3 regions of the Herbaspirillum sp. DW155 genome follow, and region 3 is predicted to be linked to each of the others. Evidence: predicted binding sites of a transcription regulator. Region 3 holds the regulator's gene; each other region holds the start of a gene.
The links. The regulator LexA, encoded in region 3, represses DNA repair genes until DNA is damaged. The targets are predictions, from matches to a motif close to ACTGTATNNNNATACAGT.
Positions count from the first base shown of each region.

Region 1: AACH55_RS05885 (VRR-NUC domain-containing protein) is a predicted target of LexA. The motif match lies at 4,340-4,357, and genes of this name have one in related genera.
Region 2: ruvA (Holliday junction branch migration protein RuvA) is a predicted target of LexA. The motif match lies at 4,175-4,192, and genes of this name have one in related genera.

Region 1 covers NZ_AP029028.1:1,291,005-1,298,132, forward strand. Annotated here, with positions in the region: gene AACH55_RS05860 (methyl-accepting chemotaxis protein) at 1-537, shown strand, start outside; gene AACH55_RS05865 (acyl-CoA thioesterase) at 650-1,042, opposite strand; gene AACH55_RS05870 (alpha/beta hydrolase) at 1,322-2,332, shown strand; gene AACH55_RS05875 (lyase family protein) at 2,386-3,900, opposite strand; partial or broken gene AACH55_RS05880 (LysR substrate-binding domain-containing protein) at 4,051-4,260, shown strand; gene AACH55_RS05885 (VRR-NUC domain-containing protein) at 4,391-6,043, shown strand; gene AACH55_RS05890 (ATP-dependent DNA helicase) at 6,040-7,128, shown strand, end outside.
Region 2 covers NZ_AP029028.1:437,145-444,272, forward strand. Annotated here, with positions in the region: gene AACH55_RS01985 (FAD-binding domain-containing protein) at 1-755, shown strand, start outside; gene AACH55_RS01990 (DUF393 domain-containing protein) at 748-1,152, shown strand; gene AACH55_RS01995 (FAD-binding domain-containing protein) at 1,154-2,620, shown strand; gene ruvC (crossover junction endodeoxyribonuclease RuvC) at 2,657-3,199, shown strand; gene AACH55_RS02005 (DUF808 domain-containing protein) at 3,196-4,137, opposite strand; gene ruvA (Holliday junction branch migration protein RuvA) at 4,249-4,827, shown strand; gene ruvB (Holliday junction branch migration DNA helicase RuvB) at 4,852-5,907, shown strand; gene AACH55_RS02020 (4-oxalocrotonate decarboxylase) at 6,086-6,928, shown strand; gene AACH55_RS02025 (YaiI/YqxD family protein) at 6,948-7,128, shown strand, end outside.
Region 3 covers NZ_AP029028.1:2,195,604-2,202,731, reverse strand. Annotated here, with positions in the region: gene AACH55_RS10180 (replicative DNA helicase) at 1-1,147, opposite strand, end outside; gene rplI (50S ribosomal protein L9) at 1,381-1,833, opposite strand; gene rpsR (30S ribosomal protein S18) at 1,860-2,144, opposite strand; gene priB (primosomal replication protein N) at 2,199-2,498, opposite strand; gene rpsF (30S ribosomal protein S6) at 2,522-2,887, opposite strand; gene lexA (transcriptional repressor LexA) at 3,215-3,874, shown strand; gene AACH55_RS10150 (tetratricopeptide repeat protein) at 4,062-6,044, shown strand; gene AACH55_RS10145 (flagellin) at 6,366-7,128, shown strand, end outside.

The sequences.
Region 1 (7,128 bases), 900 kb from region 3:
AGCGATGTGGTCCAGACGATGGACCGTATCGATGAGGCCAGCCGCAAGATTGCTGACATCATCGGCGTGATTGACGGTATCGCCTTCCAGACCAATATCCTGGCGCTCAATGCCGCAGTGGAAGCGGCGCGTGCGGGTGAGCAGGGACGCGGTTTTGCCGTGGTCGCCTCGGAGGTGAGAAGCCTGGCCCAGCGCAGCGCCACCGCCGCCAGAGAGATCAAGGATCTCATTTCTGCCTCGCTGGCCGCCGTGGAGGGCGGTTCCAGCCTGGTCAACAATGCCGGCAAGATCATCCAGGATGTCGTGCAGAATGTTGACCTGGTGCGTCAGACCATTGCCGAGATTGCCGTGGCAGCGCAAGAGCAGAGCCGGGGCGTGGGCGAGATCAATGAGGCGATTTCCCAGCTGGAACAGGCCACGCAGCGCAATGCGGCGCTGGTCGAGGAAACCAATTCCGCTACCACGCAACTGAATCAGCAGGCCAGCGTACTGGCCGAGGTCATCAGTGACTTCAAGCTTCCGGAGCAATATCAATAACTGAAGCGTCAAGATTGTCGAGGCGGCGCTCACCTTCACCGGGTGGCCCGCCCCGACCGCAGCGTCCGGGAACAGTACCGTCCAGCGGTAGAACCTGTGCGCTGTGCGATCCTCAGGCGGCCTGCTCCAGCGCCGCCGCGATGGCATCAGGCACGAACGGGCGGTTGTTCATGAAGCAGGCGCCCACGAAGACAGCCTCTGCATAAACGACCTCGCCCACCTTGATCTGCTGGACGAAGTTGACCCGGCTGCGCTTCTCATGCTTTTGCAGTGAGCAGGTGACTTCCATGGTGTCGCCTTTCTGCAGGCTCTTGCGAAAGCGTAACGAGTACTCCAGCACCATGAACACCTGGCCCTGTTTGAACGCCTCTTCGATATCGATGCCCAGTGCCTCTTTCAAAAAGGCATGGCGCGTCCATTCCATATAAAACGGGTAATAGAGGCCATCGACCACGCCTTGAAAATCGATATGCCTGGGGTCTACGTCAAATTGTTTTGTGAACACGGCTTTGCTCCATCGGGTCAGTCAAACTGCCAACACGATAACCGCAACAAGACCGGACGTCCACCGTCCACGCTTCAGACCGCCATGTGACTTGCCCGTAAAGCGGTGTGAAGACATATATGGTTTCGCAAATCCCGTTACCATTGCGCGTTATTGCATTCACGCGCTTCTGTTCTGACGTCTTCCTGTCGCCCTCTGCTCATGCTGCCCATCCTCTCCCTCTCCCGTGCCAGGACAGCCCTTGCTGCCGGCCTCTTCAGCCTGCTTGGTGGTCTGCTCATGCTCGCGCCTGACGCCTCTGCCCAGAGCGGCCCCGCTGTCGAAGCGCCGGCCTATGGAGCGCAACTGGAGGGCTTCGCCTATCGCTGGCCGGTCTCGCGCTTTCGTTTCCACTCCCAGCGGCAGGACGTCGAGATGGCCTATCTGGATGTGGCCGCAGCGCCCGGCAGTACGCATCGTGGCACCGTGGTACTGCTGCATGGGAAGAACTTCTGTGCCGGCACCTGGGAAGCCAGCATCGATGTGCTCAGCCATGCCGGCTATCGGGTGATCGCACCGGACCAGATCGGTTTCTGCAAATCCAGCAAGGTCGAGAACTACCAGTTCAGCTTTGCGCAACTGGCCGCCAACACGCATGCCTTGCTGACCTCGCTGGGCATCGATGATCCCATCCTGATCGGTCATTCCACGGGCGGCATGCTGGCCATCCGCTATGCGCTGTCCTATCCGGACCAGACCCGCCAGCTGGTGCTGGTCGATCCCATCGGCCTGGAGGACTGGCGCGCCAAGGGCGTGCCGCCGGTGTCGGTGGACCAGTGGTATGCACGTGAACTGGGCACCACCGCCGAGCGCATCCGCAACTATGAGCGCGCCACGTATTTTGCCGGCCAGTGGAGCGCCGCCTATGAGCGATGGGTGCAGATGCTGGCCGGGATGTACCGCGGCCCTGGCAAGGAAGTGGTGGCATGGAATTCCGCCTTGCTCTACGACATGATCCTCACGCAGCCGGTGTATTACGAACTGAAGAGCCTGAAGACGCCGACGGTACTGATGATCGGCGACCAGGACCGTACCGCCATCGGCAAGGAATTCGCCCCGCCTGAATTGCGCGCCGCGCTGGGCAATTATGCGGTCCTCGGACGCGAGGCCGCAGCATTGATTCCGCATGCCCGGCTGGTGGTGTTCACCGGCGCCGGCCATGCGCCGCAGATGCAGATGCCTGAACTGTTTCATGCGCAGTTGCTCAAGAGTCTGGATCCTGAGCCAGGCCAGGCGCAGCGCACGCCATGAGGGCCGCTCGGATCGCTGCGGTTTTCCTTTAAGGCTGCGTGTCGCGCCGGGTATTACTTCCCCCCCGCCGACGCCGCCAGCCGGTCAAAATCCGCATCCAGTTTCTGCAGCGATCCGGCAATGTACTGCCGCCTGTCCTTGATCCACGCATCCTGCTGTGCCACGCGCGCGGTGGCTTCGCGCAGCATGCGGTCCATCTCGGCCGGTTGCGGTCCGCCCACGGTGGCGCGGTTGCGCACGATGGCCACCGGGTCGAGGGTGCTGCGGAACTCCTGTTCCGACATCGGCAGCGCCTGCGGGAATTCCGAATTCAGCACCGCTTCGTGATAGATGCGCTGCGCCTGTGCATAGGGAAAATCGAGCGGACGGATATTGTTGGCCTTGGCGTATTCCACGACCTCCGAGGCGAAGTGATGTCCCACGCGGAAGGGCAGCTTGTACTTGCGCATCAGGACGTCGGCCAGTTCCTGGGAAGCGGTCCAGTCGCTGTTGAGTTCTTCCAGCGCGCGTTGCGGATCGATGACCAGCGCACCCAGGATGCTCTCCCAGTTCTTGAGCACCTTGACCGTGTTCATCACCATCTCCTTGGTGGGCTTCACATCCTTGGCATCGCTCATGCCGGGCGGCAGGTTGTGCGCCACGATGGCCGTGCCCATGCCTTCGGCGAGTACCGTGGACGCATCGCGCCGGGTGCTGTTGAGCAGGCCCGGATTGCGCTTCTGCGGCATGGCCGAGGAGACATAGGTATTGGCACCGCCTTCCTGCAGCAGGATCCACGGACGCGGTTGCGCATATTGCGTCATCACGTCCTGGATGAAGGTGCCGGCATGCAGGGCAATGGAGGACACCAGCGCACCGGCTTCCACCGGACCGTCCACGGCCGACAGTTGCGCGGCGTCATAGGCATTGTCGACGATGGCCGCAAAGCCCAGATAGTCGGCCATGCGCTGGCGGTTCAGCGGCCAGCTGGTGCCGTTGAGGACGGTGGTGCCCATGGCCGAGCGGTCCAGTCGCACATAGGCCTGGCGCAGGCGCTGCGCATCCCGGTCCAGCGCCGCCGCAAAGCCCAGCAGGTAGTGGCCATAGCTGTTGGGCTGGGCGGCCACGCCATTGGTGTAGTTGGGCACGATGGTGTCGCGCTGGCTGGACGCCAGCTTCACCAGTGCGGCGGTGGTGGCGTTGAGCTGGGCGGCCAGGGTCAGCAGGTCTTCGCGCAGGATGGCCGCGCGCAGCGTGGAGAGCATGTCCTGGCTGGACCGCCCCGCATGCAGCAGCGTGATCTGCGGACCGGCGGCCTGGATCAGCAGCGGCTCGAAGGTGATCACCAGCGTCGGCCGTCTGGCGCCCGGCAGTTCGCCATCGGCCAGCACCTTGCGGATGCCCTTGACGATGAGCGGCGTCATCGACTTGTCCAGCAAGCCTTCGTCGGTATTGATGACGGCGGTGGCCTTGTTGATTTCGCCGAGCCAGAAAAATTCATCATGGCGCGGGGGCTGCTGCGCGTGCAACGGCGCAGTGCACAGCAGGGCGGCGGACAGGACAAGGGCTTGGCTGGAAAGCTTGGGCAAGGTGGTCTCCCGGGGCGATGTTGTGTTGAGGGTGCTCATCAGAGCAGGGGCCTATCTTAGCGGGCAATCGGGTTTTCGTTTTGCACGCTGGCGTTCGGTCGGGAGATCAGCCGATGGCATTGACCAGGTTCTCACCGCCGCTCACTTCTCGCGGCGGCGCAGGCCGGTGTGGGCATCGGCATGTTCAACCGGGCCTCGCTGGTGGGCGAGTTGTGCCGTCCGGATATCGTCACCGTCCTCGATGCCTATGTGGCCGAGACGCGTGACATCAGCCTGGTCTGGCCACGCCGCCGCTTCATCCCGGCGCGGGTGCGGGTGGTGACCGATTTTTTTGCTGCCGAGCTGGCACGCAGGCTGTGAGCGGCTGAGCGGGCAGGGGGGCTTACCGGGGCTTCACTTTTTGTGGGGTAAATATGGCTGGTCAGGCTGAAAAGGCTATACTGTGCATCCATACAGTTGTTGCCCGCTTCTTTTTCGCGCTTGTTCCCCGATGCCCGCCGTTGCCGATCACCGCTTCTACTACCTGAGCAATTTCCAGCAGGCGCTGGAGTGGCTGGCGCAGCGCTATGCCGACCTGCTCAGTGCAGAGGAGTGCGCTTTCATGCGGCGTTTTGCGCAATTGCCGCTGGTTTCCCGCGCGCTCTTCGTGCGCCTGATGATGCGCAAGGGGGAGCACTTCCGGGTGAGCCGCCTGGCTTATCCGGAAATCGGCTGTGCGCTGCAGGCCGCACAGGGCTTGCCGCAGGAGTGGATCACGCTGGACCCGGCGCTGTCATTGCCTGAGCTGTTCGCGCTGGCAACCAAGCCGGAGCTGGTGCGCGGGTTGGGCTTGCGCGGTCCGCTCAAGAGCGCGCGCAAGGAGGATCTGCTGGCCGCACTGGCGGCGCATCCGGACCATGCCGTCGCCCGTCCTTTTGCGCAATGGATGGCGCCGGGGCAGGGCGGCGAACAGGTCCTGCGCATGCGGCTTGGCGGCCTGTGTGAACGGTTGCGCCTGATGTTCTTCGGCAATCTGCGCCAGGACTGGAGCGAGTTCGTCCTCGCCGACCTGGGCAGGCTGCGCTATGAACAGATTGCCCTGTCGCCGCAGGCGCGCGGTTTTCGCAGCCGCGCCGATATCGACCTCTACCTGCAACTGCAGGCCTGCAAGGACCGCTACCACGCCGCAGAGGACGCGGCGGCGATCCTGGCGGCGCTGCCCGCGGGGCGCTTCGACAATCCCTGGCTGGAGAGCCGCCGCGAGCGTTTGCTGTTCCAGCTCGGCCAGCTGTTTGAGAAAGCGGGCGACTGGGCCCAGGCGCAACAGGTCTATGCCACTTGCGCCTATCCCGGGGCGCGCGTGCGGGCCATCCGCGTGCTGGAAAAACAGGGCCGCTTCGGTCCCGCCCACGCCCTGCTGAAAGCCGCCTCGCAGGCGCCCGAGAGCGAGGCCGAGCGCCAGCAGTTGCTGCGCATCGCGCCGCGCCTGGCACGTCAGCTGGGCTTGCCGCCGGCGCTGCGTGCTCGTCCGGCGGTGGTCGATCAGATCGCGCTGGTGCTGCCCGCCGATGGCAGTCGCGTCGAGGTGGTGGTCCAGCGCCATCTGCAGCAGGCGCAGGCACCGGTGTTCTATGTCGAGAACGCGCTGGTCAATACGCTCTTTGGCCTGCTGTGCTGGGAAGCCCTGTTTGCGGCCATTCCAGGCGCTTTCTTCCATCCCTTCCAGCGCGAGCCGGCCGATCTGTTGAGCGCTGATTTCGCTGCGCGGCGGCGTGACTTGCTGGCGTGCTGCCTGGGGCGGCTCGATGATGGCAGCTATCGTGAATACGTCCTTGCTACCCATGAGGCCAAGCATGGTCTGCAATCGTCCTTCGTGGCCTGGGGTGCCATCACCCGCGAGATGATCGTGCTGGCGCTGGACTGCATTCCGGCCGCGCACCTGAAGTTGTGGTGCCTGCGCATCCTTGAGGATGTGCGCGAGAACCGCAATGGCTTTCCCGACCTGATCCAGTTCTGGCCGCAGGAAAAACGCTATCGCATGATCGAGGTGAAAGGGCCGGGCGACCGCCTGCAGGACAACCAGCGCCGCTGGCTGGACTATTGTGCGCGTCACGCCATGCCGGTTTCGGTGTGCTATCTGCAATGGGAACAGGCTGTCGCATGAGTGCCGTCACCGTCCCGCGTTACACCATATCGGTGCGCGCGCTCTGCGAATTCACGGCCAAGCAGGGCGATCTCGACCTGCGGTTTACGCCCACGCCGACCGCCCAGGAAGGCATCGCCGGCCATGCCGTCGTGGCCGGGCGCAGGGGGGAGGGCTACCAGAGCGAAGTGACGCTTTCTGCAGACCATGGCGCGCTGCATGTCCGGGGACGCGCCGATGGCTATGATCCCGCCCGCCAGCGGCTGGAAGAAGTGAAGACTTATCGCGGCCAGCTCTCCAGCCTGCCGGACAATCACCGTCACCTGCACTGGGCGCAACTGCGCGTGTATGGCCACCTGATGTGCGAGAAGCTGGGGCTGGAGCGCATCCACCTGGCGCTGGTGTATTTCGACATCGGCAGCCAGCAGGAAACGGTGCTGGAAGAAACCCGCAGCCGCGAGGAACTGGCGGCACTCTTTGCCGGGCAGTGCGAGCGCTTCATGCGCTGGGCCGAACAGGAGCTGGCCCATCGTGCCGCGCGCGATGCCGCTTTGCAGGGGCTGCGCTTTCCGCATGGCGACTTCCGTCCCGGCCAGCGACAACTGGCCGAGGCCGTGTTCCGCGCCCACAGCGGCCGGCGCAGTTTGCTGGCGCAAGCGCCCACCGGTATCGGCAAGACCTTGGGCACGCTCTTTCCGGCACTCAAGGCAGCGCCTGCACAGCAACTGGACAAGATCATCTTCCTCGCTGCCAAGACCCCCGGCCGGCAACTGGCGCTGGATGCGGCAATGACGCTGAAGTCGCAGGGCGATCTGCCCCTGCGCGTGCTGGAACTGTGCGCACGCGACAAGGCCTGCGAATACCCGGACCGGTTGTGCCGCGGGGACGCCTGCCCGCTGGCGCAGGGTTTCTACGACCGCCTGCCTGCGGCCCGCGCAGCCTGCCTGACGCAGCCCTTGCTGGACCGCGAACACCTGCGCAGCGTGGCCCTGCAGCATCAGGTCTGTCCCTACTACCTGGGCAGCGAGATGACGCGCTGGAGCGACGTCATCGTCGGCGACTACAACTACTGGTTTGATGGCGGCGCCATGCTCTACGGCATGGCA
Region 2 (7,128 bases), 1.8 Mb from region 3:
GGCGCGCCGGGGCGGACTGGATGGTCGGCCATCTGCTGGATGGCGACCTGGGCAGCAATCACCTGAGCTGGCAGTGGGTGGCCGGTACCGGCAGCCACAAGCCCTATCTGTTCAATGCCGAGAACGTGGCCAAGTACGCCCCGGCCGGGTGGCATAGCCCGGGCACGGTGGTAGATACCTCATATGAAGCTTTAGGCGAAATCGCGCTCAATCCCGACCCGGTGGCCGCCGAACCCGCCCAGCGTGCGCGGGAACGCTGCAAGGAGCCGGCGCTGCTCCAGGCGCCACCTGAACATTTGTGCAGTTTGACGCCACAGGCCCAGGCCGTGGCCGGGCGCGATGTCTGGCTGGTCCATCCGTGGAGCCTGGGCGAGCTGCCGTCCGATCTGCCGGCCGATACCGTGGTGGTGGGTCTGTATCTGTCGGACTTCCATCTGCTCTGGCCCTGGGACCAGCGCCGCTGGGATTTCGTCGGCGCGCGCATGCGGGAGCTGACCTCGCTGTGCTGGCACGGTGACGCCGCCACTGTCGGCCGTGCGCTCAAGTCTGCGCGCAGCGTACGTTGTCTGGCTGATCCGCATCTGGCGCCGTGGTTGCCTCTGTGGGCGCAGTGCGTGGCGCCCGCGGAACTGTTCCCGGTGGTCGACAAGCCCAGCGACCTCTTCACCCAATGGTGGCGCCGCAGCACCCAGGGCCTGCAGACCGCCGCCGAACTGCTGGCGCGCACCGAGCGCAGGGAGCGGCGTGATGGCTGATTCCGATGCGGATGAATTGACGGTGCTCTATGACGGCGCCTGTCCGCTGTGCCGCCGCGAGATCGGCCTTTACCAGCGCAGCGCCGGGGATGCGCCGCTGCGCTTTTGTGACATCAGCCGCGCCGATGCGGCCCCCGCCGAACTGCCGACCGGGCTCACGCGCGACCAGCTGCTGGCGCGTTTCCACGTCCGGCGGGGGGATGGCATGGTTTTCAGCGGTGCCCAAGCCTTCGTGCAACTGTGGGCCACCTTGCCGGGATGGCGCTGGCTGGCCCGGCTGGCACGCCTGCCGGGCATGCTGTGGCTGATGGAGCGCAGCTATCGCGGCTTCCTGCGCGTGCGGCCGGCCGTGCAGCGGCTGGCGGTGCGGCTGGAACGCCGCCGGGAGCGCCGCTGAGATGTCCGTCGGCCTGGTCTGGTTCAAGCGCGACCTGCGCTTGCGCGATCACGCGGCGCTGGCCGAGGCTGCGCGATGCGAGCGTGCGTTTGCGGTCTTCATCATCGAGCCGGCGTGGCTGCAGAGCTTTGAATGCGATCCGCGGCATGTGGATTTTCTGTTGCGTTCCCTTGCCCCCTTGCAGATCGAATTGCAGCAGCGCGGCCTGCCTTTGCTGGTGCGCATGGGCGAGGCGGTGCAGGTATTGGAATCCCTGCGCCGCGAGTGGGGCGTGACCCACCTCTTCAGCCACGAAGAAACCGGCCCGGCCTGGAGCTACGCGCGCGATATCTCGGTGAACCGCTGGAGCCGCATCCAGGGCGTGCAGTGGCACGAGTTTCTACAAACCGGCGTGGTGCGCCGCCTGCGCAGCCGCGATGGCTGGGCCACGCGCTGGGTGCAGCGCATGGAGGCGGCGCAGATTGCCAATCCTGCTGGCTTTCATGCACCGCAAGGGATGCGGCCGGACAGACTGCCCACCTTGACCGAACTGGGTTTGCCCGAGGTGCGCCTGCAACCGCCCGCTGGCGAGGCGGCAGCGTGGGATACGCTGCGCGCCTTCCTCGGCGGCGGCGGGCGCGATTATCGGCGCGGCATGTCCAGTCCGCTGACCGCACCCGAGGCCTGCAGTCGTCTGAGCGCGCATCTGGCGTTCGGCACCATTTCCATGCGCAGCGTGCATCAGGCCACCGAGCTGGCCATCGAACACACGGCCGACCGCGAGCTGGCCTACGGCTTGCGCGGGTTCTCCAGCCGTCTGCGCTGGCATTGCCACTTCATGCAGAAGCTGGAAGACCAGCCCGATATCGAATGGCGCAACGTGGCGCGTTCGCTGGATGGCTTGCGTCCCGGCGATGGCGGCCCGTGGGGCGTGGAGGCGCAGGCGCGTTTCGATGCCTGGTGCGAAGGCCGTACCGGTTATCCCATGATCGACGCCTGCATGCGCCAGCTGTGCGCCACCGGCTGGCTCAACTTCCGCATGCGCGCCATGCTGGTCAGCTTCGCCGCCTATCACCTGTGGCTGCACTGGCGGGCGCCGGGGCTGTTCCTGGCGCGGCAGTTTCTGGATTTCGAACCGGGCATCCACTGGAGCCAGATGCAGATGCAGTCCGGCACCACCGGCATCAACACGCTGCGCATCTATTCGCCGGCCAAGCAGGCGCGCGATCATGATCCGCTGGGGGAGTACGTGCGGCGCTGGGTGCCGGAGTATGGTACGGCCGCTTATCCCGATCCCATCGTTGATGAGAAGGCGGCGCTCAAGCGGGCCAAGGAGGCGCTCTACGGCCAGCGCAGCAGCAGTACTGCGCGTGCGGAAGCCGAGGCCATCCAGGACAAGCACGGTTCGCGCAAGAGCGGCCTGCCATCGACCACCCGGCGCGCGCCGCGCCAGAAAACTCAGGATCCGGGGCAGGGTGTCTTGTTCTGACGCGGCATGTCCGCCTGATCGGTTAGACTGGCGGGCATGAAAATCCTCGGTATCGACCCAGGCTTGCGCACCACCGGTTTCGGGGTCATCCACAAGCAGGGCAACACGCTGTCCTATATCGCTTCCGGCACCATCAAGACCCCGGACGGCGACCTTCCCTCGCGCCTGAAAGTCATCCTCGCCAGTGTCGGCGAAGTGGTGAAGTCTTATGCACCCGATTGCGCCGCCATCGAAAAGGTGTTCGTCAACGTCAATCCGCAATCCACGCTGCTGCTGGGGCAGGCGCGCGGCGCGGCCATTTGCGCGCTGGTGGCGGCTGATCTGGCGGTAGCCGAATACACGGCCCTGCAGGTCAAGCAGGCCGTGGCCGGTCATGGACGCGCCCAGAAGGCGCAGGTGCAGGAGATGGTGGCGCGGCTCTTGAAGTTGCCCGGCCTGCCCGGCACCGATGCGGCCGATGCGCTGGGCGTGGCGATCTGCCACGCGCATGGCGGAGGGGTCTTGTCCGGCCTGGGCGCGCTGGCCCCGGCGCTGGCGCGCAATGGCATCCGCATGCGCGGCGGGCGTCTGATCGGTTAGTGCTTTTTCTTGAAGAGGGACAGCACACGCTGCGCCAGCTTCACCACCATCAGCACCACTGCACCTGCGACTACGCCGAAGATGGCATTCAAGACCGCCGGGGTGATCGCCCCGAGGAGCGGACCGGCTACCGCGATACCCTCCACGGCTTGGGCTGCCGCCTCGATGGCGTGATGCGCGAAGGCCAGGCCGTGGGTCAGGATGCCGCCGCCGACCATGAACATGGCAATCGTCCCGATCACCGACAGGCTGCGCATCATCTTCGGTGCGGCCGCCAGGACTGCCCGACCGATGCCAGCCTTGAAGCGTCCCCAGGCGCTTGCGCCCGCATGTTGCACCAGGTAGAGGCCGCCGTCATCGAGTTTGACGATGCCGGCCACCAGCCCATACACGCCCGCCGTCATGATCAATGCGATGCCCACCAGCACCGTGATCTGCTGCTGCAAGGGCGCCCCGGCCACGGTGCCCAGCGTGATGGCGATGATCTCCGCTGACAGGATGAAGTCGGTGCGCACGGCATCCTTGATCTTTTCCTGCTCGTAGACCAGCGGGTCGATGTCGTCGGCGGTCCTGGCGGCGACTTCATGATGTTCTTCCTCGTGGGGAAGATACTTGTGGGCCAGCTTCTCGAAGCCTTCGAAGCAGAGGAAGGCGCCGCCCAGCATCAGCAGCGGCGTCACCGCCCACGGGATGAAGGCACTGATGGCCAGCGCCGCCGGTACCAGGATGGCCTTGTTCTTCAACGAACCCCTGGCGACCGCCCACACCACCGGCAGCTCCCGCTCGGCCCGCACGCCCGCGACCTGCTGGGCATTCAAGGCCAGGTCGTCGCCCAGCACGCCGGCCGTCTTCTTGGCGGCCACCTTGGTCATCAGGGATACGTCATCGAGCACGGTGGCGATGTCGTCAATCAATGCGAAGAAGGCGCTGCCGGCCATGTTTTTTCCTTTGTCTTCATCTGAGGGGGGCTTGGATACTGTTCATCCGAACAGTGCTGTATCATCGCGGGATTATCACAGACGTTGCCTCCCGCGCACATCCCTGACGCCATGATCGGTCGCCTCTCCGGAATTCTCTTGGAAAAAATCCCCCCGAACCTGCTGGTCGACTGCCAGGGGGTCGGTTACGAAGTGGCTGTGCCCATGAGCACCTACTACAACCTGCCGTCCCTGGGCGAGAAGGTCACCTTGCTGACGCACCTGGCCATCCGCGAGGATGCGCACATTCTGTTCGGGTTTGGGACCGCCGAAGAGCGCAATACGTTCAAGGAGCTGATCAAGATTTCCGGCGTGGGCGCGCGCACCGCCTTGTCGATTCTCTCGGGCATGTCGGTGAGCGACCTGGCGCAGGCCGTCACCCTGCAGGAAGCAGGACGCCTGACGCGCGTGCCGGGCATCGGCAAGAAGACCGCCGAACGCCTGTTGCTGGAGTTGAAGGGCAAGCTCGGCGCCGACCTGGGCGCGGTTGCCGGCGTGGTCCATAGCGACGCCTCGGCCGACATCCTCAACGCCCTGCTGGCGCTGGGCTATTCGGACAAGGAAGCGACCCTGGCCATGAAGCAGGTGCCCAAGGACAGCAGCGTCTCGGACGGCATCAAGCTGGCCCTCAAGGCACTCTCCAAGGGCTGAGCCCGGGCAGACAAGGATTAGAGCATGAGCATCCAGACCGACGATTTCTCCGAACAGCGCATCATTTCCGCCACCCCGGCCTCGGCCAACGAGGAAGCCATCGAACGCGCCCTGCGGCCCAAGCAGCTGGACGAATACGTCGGCCAGGAAAAGGTGCGCGCCCAGCTCGAAATCTTCATCTCGGCCGCCCGCAAGCGCGGCGAACCGCTCGACCACACCCTGCTGTTCGGCCCGCCCGGCCTGGGCAAGACCACCATGGCCCACATCATCGCCCGCGAAATGGGCGTGAACCTGCGCCAGACCTCCGGCCCCGTGCTGGAACGCGCCGGCGACCTGGCCGCGTTGCTCACCAATCTCGAAGCCAATGATGTGCTCTTCATCGACGAGATCCACCGCATGTCGCCGGTGGTCGAGGAAATCCTGTACCCGGCGCTGGAAGATTATCAGATCGACATCATGATCGGCGAAGGCCCGGCCGCCCGCTCGGTGCGCCTGGACCTGCAACCCTTCACACTGGTCGGCGCCACCACCCGCGCCGGCATGCTGACCAACCCGCTGCGCGACCGCTTCGGCATCGTCGCCCGGCTGGAGTTCTATACCCCGCCCGAACTGGCACGCATCGTCACGCGCAGCGCCGGTTTGCTCAATGCGCCCATCGTCGAGGATGGCGCCCTGGAAATCGCCCGCCGCAGCCGTGGCACGCCGCGTATCGCCAACCGCCTGCTGCGCCGGGTGCGCGATTATGCCGAGGTCAAGGGCGAGGGCCGCATCACCCGCGAGATGGCCGATGCGGCGCTGGTGATGCTGGACGTCGATCCGGTCGGCTTCGACCTGATGGACCGCAAGCTCTTGGAAGCGGTGCTCTTCAAGTTCGGCGGCGGACCGGTCGGACTGGACAACCTGGCAGCGGCCATCGGTGAAGAGCGCGACACCATCGAAGACGTGCTGGAACCCTACCTGATCCAGCAAGGCTACCTGCAGCGCACCCCGCGCGGCCGTATTGCCACCGGTGCGGCCTATCAGCACTTTGGCGTCACGGCCCCGCGCACCGGGCCCAACGGCGAGCTCTGGGGAGCTTGAGCGCGGCCATTCTCATGGGCCGGATGACTATTGTCAGGGATGAAAAACAGCGTGCTGCACAGCAGTGTAATCTGATGAAATTTCTGTCAGATATCGTCAAAAAGCGAGTTTTTGCTTGTGCAAAAATTAATCGTCATCGACAATGGATAGCTATTCACTATCTTTCGATGTGAGCCCCATGCTAATGTCGAGCCAAGCCCTTCGTTATGCGCATCAGTTGCTGGATGCGCGCGCCCAGTCTCGCATCATCCCGCGCATTTCCGAGTCCGAACCGCTGTCGGTCGAAGACGCCTACGAAATCGCCCACAACATCCGCAACATCCGCGTCGCCCAAGGCGAGCAGCCCATCGGCCGCAAGATCGGTTTCGTGGTGCGCAAGAACTGGGAACGTTACGGCATCCTCGACGATGGCCGCATCCCGACCTGGGCACCGATGTACGACGCCACGGTACGCTTCGCCGAAGACAATCATGGCGTCCAGTCGCTGACCGGAGCCGTGCAGCCGCGTATCGAACCGGAAATCGTCTTCAAGCTCGGCAAGACCCCGGCGCCCGGCGCCTCGCTCGATGAGCTGGCCGATTGCCTGGAATGGATGGCGCATGGCTTTGAGATCGTGGTCTGCCCGTTCCCCAACTGGGAATTCACGGTGGCCGATTCGATTGCCGCCTTCGGCCTGCATGGCACCCTGATCGTGGGCGAGCCGCACGTGCTGTCCTCTGCGACCAAGCACCACCTGCCGCAGATCCTGGCCAGCGCCAGTGTTTCCCTGTCCTGCAATACCGAATCCTCCAGCGTGCTGCGCGCGGCCGGTTTCTGCAATGACGAGATGGATAGTCCCCTGCATGCCCTGTGGCACCTGCACCAGCTGCTGCAGAAGCAGACCCGCTTCCGCCAGTTGCAGGCCGGCGAGATCATCAGCACCGGCACCTGGACCGATGCCTGTCCCATCGGGCCGGGCCAGACCTGGATCACAGCCTTCTCCGGCGTGACCCTGCCGGGTCTGACGGTCTCCTTCGTCTGACCACGGCCCTGCCGCGCTGATGGCCATCTGGGTGGATGCCGATGCCTGTCCGGGCGTCATCAAGGAGATGCTGTTTCGCGTCGCCGACCGCACCACGATCCTCGTGACGCTGGTGGCCAACCGGCCCTTGCGCACGCCGCCTTCGCGCTACATCAAATCCATGGTGGTGCCCGCCGGCTTCGACGTGGCGGACCAGGAGA
Region 3 (7,128 bases):
CCGGGCAATTGAGTTCCTTGGCCAGCCCCTTCAGGCTACGCGAGATTTCCGAGATTTCGGAGGCGCGGTTCTCGGAAGAGCTGCCGCCGTTACCCGACATCAGCTGCAGGTAGTCGATGATGATCAGGCCCAGTTTGCCGCACTGGCGGGCCAGGCGACGTGAACGGGCGCGCAATTCTATGGGCGACAGCGCCGGGGTTTCGTCGATGTAGAACTGGGCATCGTTCATCTTCTGGATGGCGTGCGTCAGGCGCGGCCAGTCTTCGTCCAGCAGGCGGCCCGTACGCAGGCGGTGCTGGTCCAGGCGTCCGACCGAGCCCAGCATACGCATGGCCAGCTGGGCGCCGCCCATTTCCATGGAGAACACGGCCACTGGCAAGCCCGATTCGATGGCCACATGCTCGCCGATGTTGATCGAGAAGGCGGTCTTACCCATCGAAGGACGGCCGGCCACGATGATCAGGTCGCCCGGCTGCAGACCGGAGGTCATCTTGTCGAGGTCGATGAAGCCGGTCGGCACGCCCGTGATGTCGCTGGTATTGTCGCGGTTGTACAGTTCATCGATACGTTCCACCACCTGGGTCAGCAGCGGCTGGATTTCCATGAAACCCTGCGAGCCGCGCGAGCCCTCTTCGGCGATGGCGAAGATCTTGGATTCGGCCTCGTCCAGCATGGACTTCACATCCTTGCCCTGCGGATTGAAGGCATTGCCGGAAATCTCGTCGGCCACCGTGATCAGCTTGCGCAGGATGCCGCGATCACGCACGATCTCGGCGTAGCGGCGGATGTTGGCGGCCGAGGGCGTGTTCTGGGCAAGCGCGTTCAGGTAGACCAGTCCGCCCACCTCTTCGGCCTTGCCGCTGGTGGACATGGCCTCATAGACGGTGATGACGTCAGCCGGCTTGGTGCTGTTGATGAGCTTGACGATGTGCTCGAAGATGATGCGGTGGTCGTAGCGGTAGAAGTCGTCGGCACTGACGAAATCGGCGATACGGTCCCAGGCCGCGTTATCCAGCAGCAGACCACCCAGCACCGATTGCTCGGCCTCGATGGAGTGGGGCGGCACGCGGAGCGCATCGATCTGCGGATCGGAAGACTCTTTCTGGCCGCGGAAAAATTCTGGATTGCCGCGTGACGATTCTTTCATGGCGCGCATTATAACCTGCTGATGTAAAGCCGTTGGGCCGCCTGGACGTTTTTGCACAACCGCCCTGCAGAGCCGAACAGATGCGACAGGCCAAGTATTTTTCTTCACCTCGTCTGGTGAGAAGCGAAGCTAAAAACCAGAAAACGAAGAAACAAAAAATAAGCAACAGGCAATAAAAAAGCCAGGCGAACCCGGCTTTTCTATTGCAAAACGAATTGCAGCAAACAGGTGTATTACGCTTGCTCGCCCTTGACTGCGATGGTGACGTCGACCACCACGTCGGTGTGCAGAGCCACCGACACCGGGTGTTCGCCAACGATCTTCAGCGGGCCGTTGGGCAGACGCACTTGCGCCTTTTCCACGGCGAAGCCCTTCTTGCCCAGGGCTTCAGCGATGTCGAAGTTGGTGACGGAACCGAACAGACGGCCGTCAACGCCGGCCTTCTGCGACACTTCCACGGTGGTGCCAGCCAGCTTTTCGCCTTGGGCTTGTGCAGCAGCCAGCTTCTCGGCAGCGGCCTTTTCCAACTCGGCGCGCTTGGCTTCGAATTCAGCGATGGCTGCATCGGTAGCACGGCGGGCCTTGCGTTGCGGGATCAGGAAGTTGCGTGCGAAACCGTCCTTGACGCGCACGACATCACCCAGACCGCCGAGATTCACGATTTTTTCCAACAGAATGACTTGCATGTTTTTCTCCTATTTCTCGACGCTGATTACGCGTTGTGCAGATCGGTGTACGGCAGCAGGGCCAGGTAACGCGCGCGCTTGATGGCGGTGTCAACTTGACGCTGGTAGTGGGCCTTGGTACCGGTCAGGCGTGCCGGCATGATCTTGCCGTTTTCCTGGACGAAGTCCTTCAGGGTGTCCACGTCCTTGTAATCGACCTGTTCAACGCCAGCGGCGGTGAAACGGCAGAATTTCTTGCGCTTGAACAGCGGGTTTTGCTGTTGACGCTTGTTTTTCAGCTTGCTTTTATCGAACTTTTTACCGAATGCCATGGTTGGCTCCTGTATCTAAAAATTGGGTAAGGTCTGTTTGGCTACCTTGCGCCTTCAATCCGGCGCGACCGGGCCAAAATCAACGATATGAAACACGACGCTCTTGCTGTTGCGATTCCTGCGGGCCAAAAAGCCGGTGAACCGGAAGACTTCACCCAGTGCCGCCCTGTTGAGGGCACCGGAGATTTCCCCTGCTGCCAGCGCCGCGATCTCGAATTCGACCTGGCGCTGCATGCCAGCTTCCATCTGCTCCGACTGATGCTGCAACCTGGCAGTGACAATCGGGATACCGGCCGGCGTGTAACGTAAAACGTCACGTTCTGCCAGGCTGGCGATGACTTGAAGCTGGTTCACTCTCCGCTATGGTGCCGCAGCGCTCAGGCTGCCGGCGCTTCGGTACGGCTCTTGGCCGCGTCTTCCTTCTGCACTGCCTTCAGGATGGGGGAAGGACCGGTTTCGGCCTTCTTCATCTTGACGGTCAGGTGGCGCAGGACGGCGTCGTTGAACTTGAAGCCGGTTTCGATTTCAGCCAGCGTTTCGCTGTCGACTTCGATGTTCAGGCAGACGTAGTGAGCCTTGGCCAGCTTCTGGATCTGGTAAGCCAGTTGGCGACGGCCCCAATCTTCGACACGGTGGACCTTGCCGCCGCGGGTGGTGACGATGCCCTTGTAACGCTCGATCATCGCCGGCACTTGCTCGCTTTGGTCCGGGTGGACGATAAATACGATTTCATAATGACGCATGTAGACTCCTTATGGACTTATTGAAGACGCCCACCCCGGCGTCAAGACGGGTGTGGGAAGAGGAAAACCCAAGATCATACTAGGTTTCAGGCTTGACAGCAATCACGGCGAGCCCCGGCGCGGCTCAAAGACCACAGCAGGTCGCTCATGCGCGGCAAATTGCCGGCAAACCGGCAGGAACTTCATCTGTCTCTTCATATATATAAAGAAGAAAGCTTGCCTTTTACATGCCGGAATATGCATGTTGCCGTTGACACAAGGAATGCACCTGTATAAAAATACAGACTGTTCATCCAGACAGCCTTCCCTGCGAGAAAGGCCAACCCCATGCTCAAACTGACCGCGCGCCAGGAACAGATCCTGAACCTGATCAAGAACGCCATCGAGAACACCGGCTTCCCTCCCACGCGCGCAGAAATCGCGGCCGAACTGGGCTTTCGCTCCGCCAACGCCGCCGAAGAGCATCTGCAGGCGCTGGCACGCAAGGGCGCCATCGAAATTTCCCCAGGCACCTCGCGCGGCATCCGCCTGCGCGAGTCCGGTGCCGGGGCGAGCATCAATTCGGCACGGCAGATGGCCCTGCCGCATCCCGCCCTGATGCAGCTGAGCCTGCCGCTGATCGGCCGGGTGGCCGCCGGTTCGCCCATCCTGGCCCAGGAACACGTGGAGAAGACCTATCAGGTCGACCCGGCCATGTTCCCGGCCAAGCCCGACTACCTGCTCAAGGTGCGCGGCATGTCCATGCGCGACGCCGGCATCCTGGATGGCGACCTGCTGGCGGTGCGCCGCGCCGACCAGGCGCGCAATGGCCAGATCGTGGTGGCGCGCCTGGCCGATGAGGTCACAGTCAAGCGCTACCAGAAGACTGGCAGCGTCATCACCCTCTTCCCCGAAAACCCGGAATTCGACCCCATCATCGTCAAGCCGGAAGAAGACCAGTTCGCCCTGGAGGGACTGGCAGTCGGATTGTTACGCAGCTGGAACTGAGCCCCGGTCTGGGGTCCACCCTCCGCACCAGCTGCGTCAGGCTGCCTTTTGCACATGAACCTCCGCCTAAAACGGAGGTTTTTTGCTTTCTATTCACCTCTTCGCAGGTGACGTGTTGCGCATATCATCCTTGCTGGATAGCTATGCCCGGCGCCACCGATGCGCCCAACCAAGAGGACCCCTTTCGATGTCGACGCGCAAGAGCAGCAACAAGCACGGCAAACACATTCCGGCCCCGGCCGCCGCCAAGTCCAACCTGCAGGATCTGCTGGATGTCCGCAAATCCCTCGATCTGCTGGACAGCCGCAAGACCGAAGAAGCCAAGAACCTCTGCATGGCCGTGCTGGCGCGGGCACCCAAGCTGGTCTTTGCCAACCACGCGCGCGGGCTGGTGGCCATGCAGGAGGGTCAGTTCGCCGAAGCGGAAATCTATCTGCGCAAAGCCGTCGACGCCGACCCCGACAATGCCGAATACCTGAGCAACCTGGCCGGCACGATCCTGAACCAGGACCGGATAGATGAAGCGATCGCCCTCTATGAGCGCGCCATCTCGATCGACAAGGAGAATCGGGCAGCGCGCATCGGCCTGGCCAACGCCTTGCACGAAAAAGCCGATCCGGAAGCCTCGGTGGCCTATTTCGAGGATGCCGTCAAGCGCGAACCGAATGCGCCCGGCCCGCTCTCCCACCTGGGACGCGCGCTGATCGAGGCGAACCGCCTCAACGAGGCGGTCGCCACCATCCTCAAGTCACTGGAATTGCAGATCAATTTCGCCCCCTCGCATACCGCCCTGGGCGAGGCGCTGCACGCCATGGAAATGTACAAGGAAGCGGTGGAGTCCCATAAAACCGCCATCCTGCTTGATCCGCAGGATACCTATGCGCACAACAAGATCGCCGACACCTATCTGAAATTGAACCGCATCGAGGAAGCCCACGAGCACCTGCTGCGCGTCATCGAGATCGCCCCCAAAGACCCGAACGGCTATGTGAAGCTGGGTTCCAGCTATTTCAGCACCGGCGACCGCTTCGACGATGCCATGCGCATGTTCAACCAGGCGCTGACACTGGACCCGAAGCACGCACTGACCTACAACAACATCGGGGCCATCCTGCACGACCACGGCGACGACGAAGAAGCCATCAAGAACTTCCGCAAGGCCCTGGCAATACGCCCCAATTATCCGACCGCCAAGCACAACCTGGCGCTTACACTGTTGCTCAAGGGACAATTCGAGGAAGGCTGGGAATGCCATGAGAGCCGCCTGGTGACCAAGGAGCGCGCGCACGTCTACCGCCTGATCCACAAGTTGTTCGAACTCATCCCCAAATGGGATGGCAAGTCGTCACTGGCAGGCAAGTCCATCCTGCTGATGCATGAACAAGGCTTCGGCGACAGCATCCAGTTCCTGCGCTACGTGCGCCTGGTGGTGGACCAAGGCGCGCGCGTGGCGGTGCATGTGAAGAATCCTTTGTACCGCCTGTTCCAATCCTTCACACCGCAAGTCACGCTGGTGCGGGAAAGCGACCCCCTGCCACCCTGCGACTGCGCTTACGTGCTCATGAGCCTGCCGTACGCCATGCGCACGCATACGGTGGACGATATTCCACGCTACCCCGAAGGCTATCTGGCGGCCGATGCCATCCTGGCGGCCACTTGGCGTGAAAAAATCAATGCCTTGTCCAGATCCGAACGCAACTTGCGGGTGGGCATCATCTGGGGCGGCAATCCCGAGCACGGTAATGACCGCCACCGCTCCATCCCGCTGGACACCTTCAGGCAGCTGTTTGACCTGCCCAACATGGAATTCTATTCCCTGCAGAAAGGCAAACCACTGGAGGCACTCAAGGCGCTGCCTGCCGGCTTGCCCGTCTTCAACCTTGGCGACGACTGCCAGGACTTTGCCGATACGGCCGCGGCCATCAGCAACCTCGATCTGGTCATCAGCGTGGACACCTCAGTGGCCCACCTGGCCGGTGCCATGAGCCATCCGACCTGGGTTCTGCTGCCGCACGTGCCCGACTGGCGCTGGCTGAACGACCGTGAGGACTCGCCCTGGTACCCCAGCATGCGCCTGTTCCGGCAACCCGCCGTCAGTGACTGGAACTCGGTCCTGAAGAAAGTGGGCGAAGAATTGACCGTCATGCAACAGAAAAAAGCACAAGGCTGAGCTGTCCAGCCGCGCTGCGAGGTACGAAAACCGCCCTGCCCGGGCGGTTTTTGCTTTTCGGCAGCTTTTTCTTTACCGCAACAGGGATTTTCCTAAAGTTTTTCGAATTGCCGTCGAAAAAGGAGTTGCTTGGAGTTTCAAAGCACGCAGTTTTAGTTCGGAAAGCCTTGAAAAAGATTTTTTTGCGCAAGCCCTAAACTTTTTCCAAGACTGCCCGATAAAGCAATCAACAGAGGTTGAAACGCCTGGGGCTCATGGGTAGAAGACCAACGTTAGGCACTGAAACTCGGATCATCGGTCTCAAATCTTAGGAGAATTAACATGGCATCAGTCATCAATACCAACATTCCGTCGCTCAATACGCAGCGGAACCTGAATTCCTCGCAGTCGTCGCTCAATACCTCGATCCAACGTCTGTCTTCCGGTCTGCGTGTCAACAGCGCCAAGGACGACGCCGCCGGCCTGGCCATCGCCGACCGCATGAACTCCCAGATCAAGGGTCTGGCAGTTGCTCAACGTAACGCCAACGACGGTATCTCGATGGCGCAAACCGCTGAAGGCGCTCTGTCGACCGTCGGCGATAACCTGCAACGTATGCGTGAACTGGCTGTGCAGGCTGCCAACGGCACCAACAGCGCACAAGACCGCAAGACCCTCAACGACGAATACACCCAGCTGTCGCAGGAAGTGTTCCGCGTTCTGAACGGCACCAGCTTCAACGGCCAAAACCTGTTCACCGGCGTGGGCCAAGGCGCATCCGCTGGCGTGGGCTCCAGCTCGGCCAACGTGTCGGCCTCCCTGACCCTGTCCTTCCAGGTCGGCGCCAACGTGCAAGACAACAAGCTGAACGACCAGATCACCATCACCCTGGATGACCTGTCGAACAACGCCACCATCGCCAACGTGATCGGCACCAGCGCCAGCGGCCTGATCGGTCTGGGCAACACTTCCGGCGTGAGCACCGCGCAAGCGACCTACACCTCGGCCAAGGCTGCCCTGGACAACCTGTTCGCCACCGGCTCGTCCCTGTCGGCCACTGCCCTGGCTTCCTCGGCTGTGGCCCTGCAACAAGCTGTTGACAGCG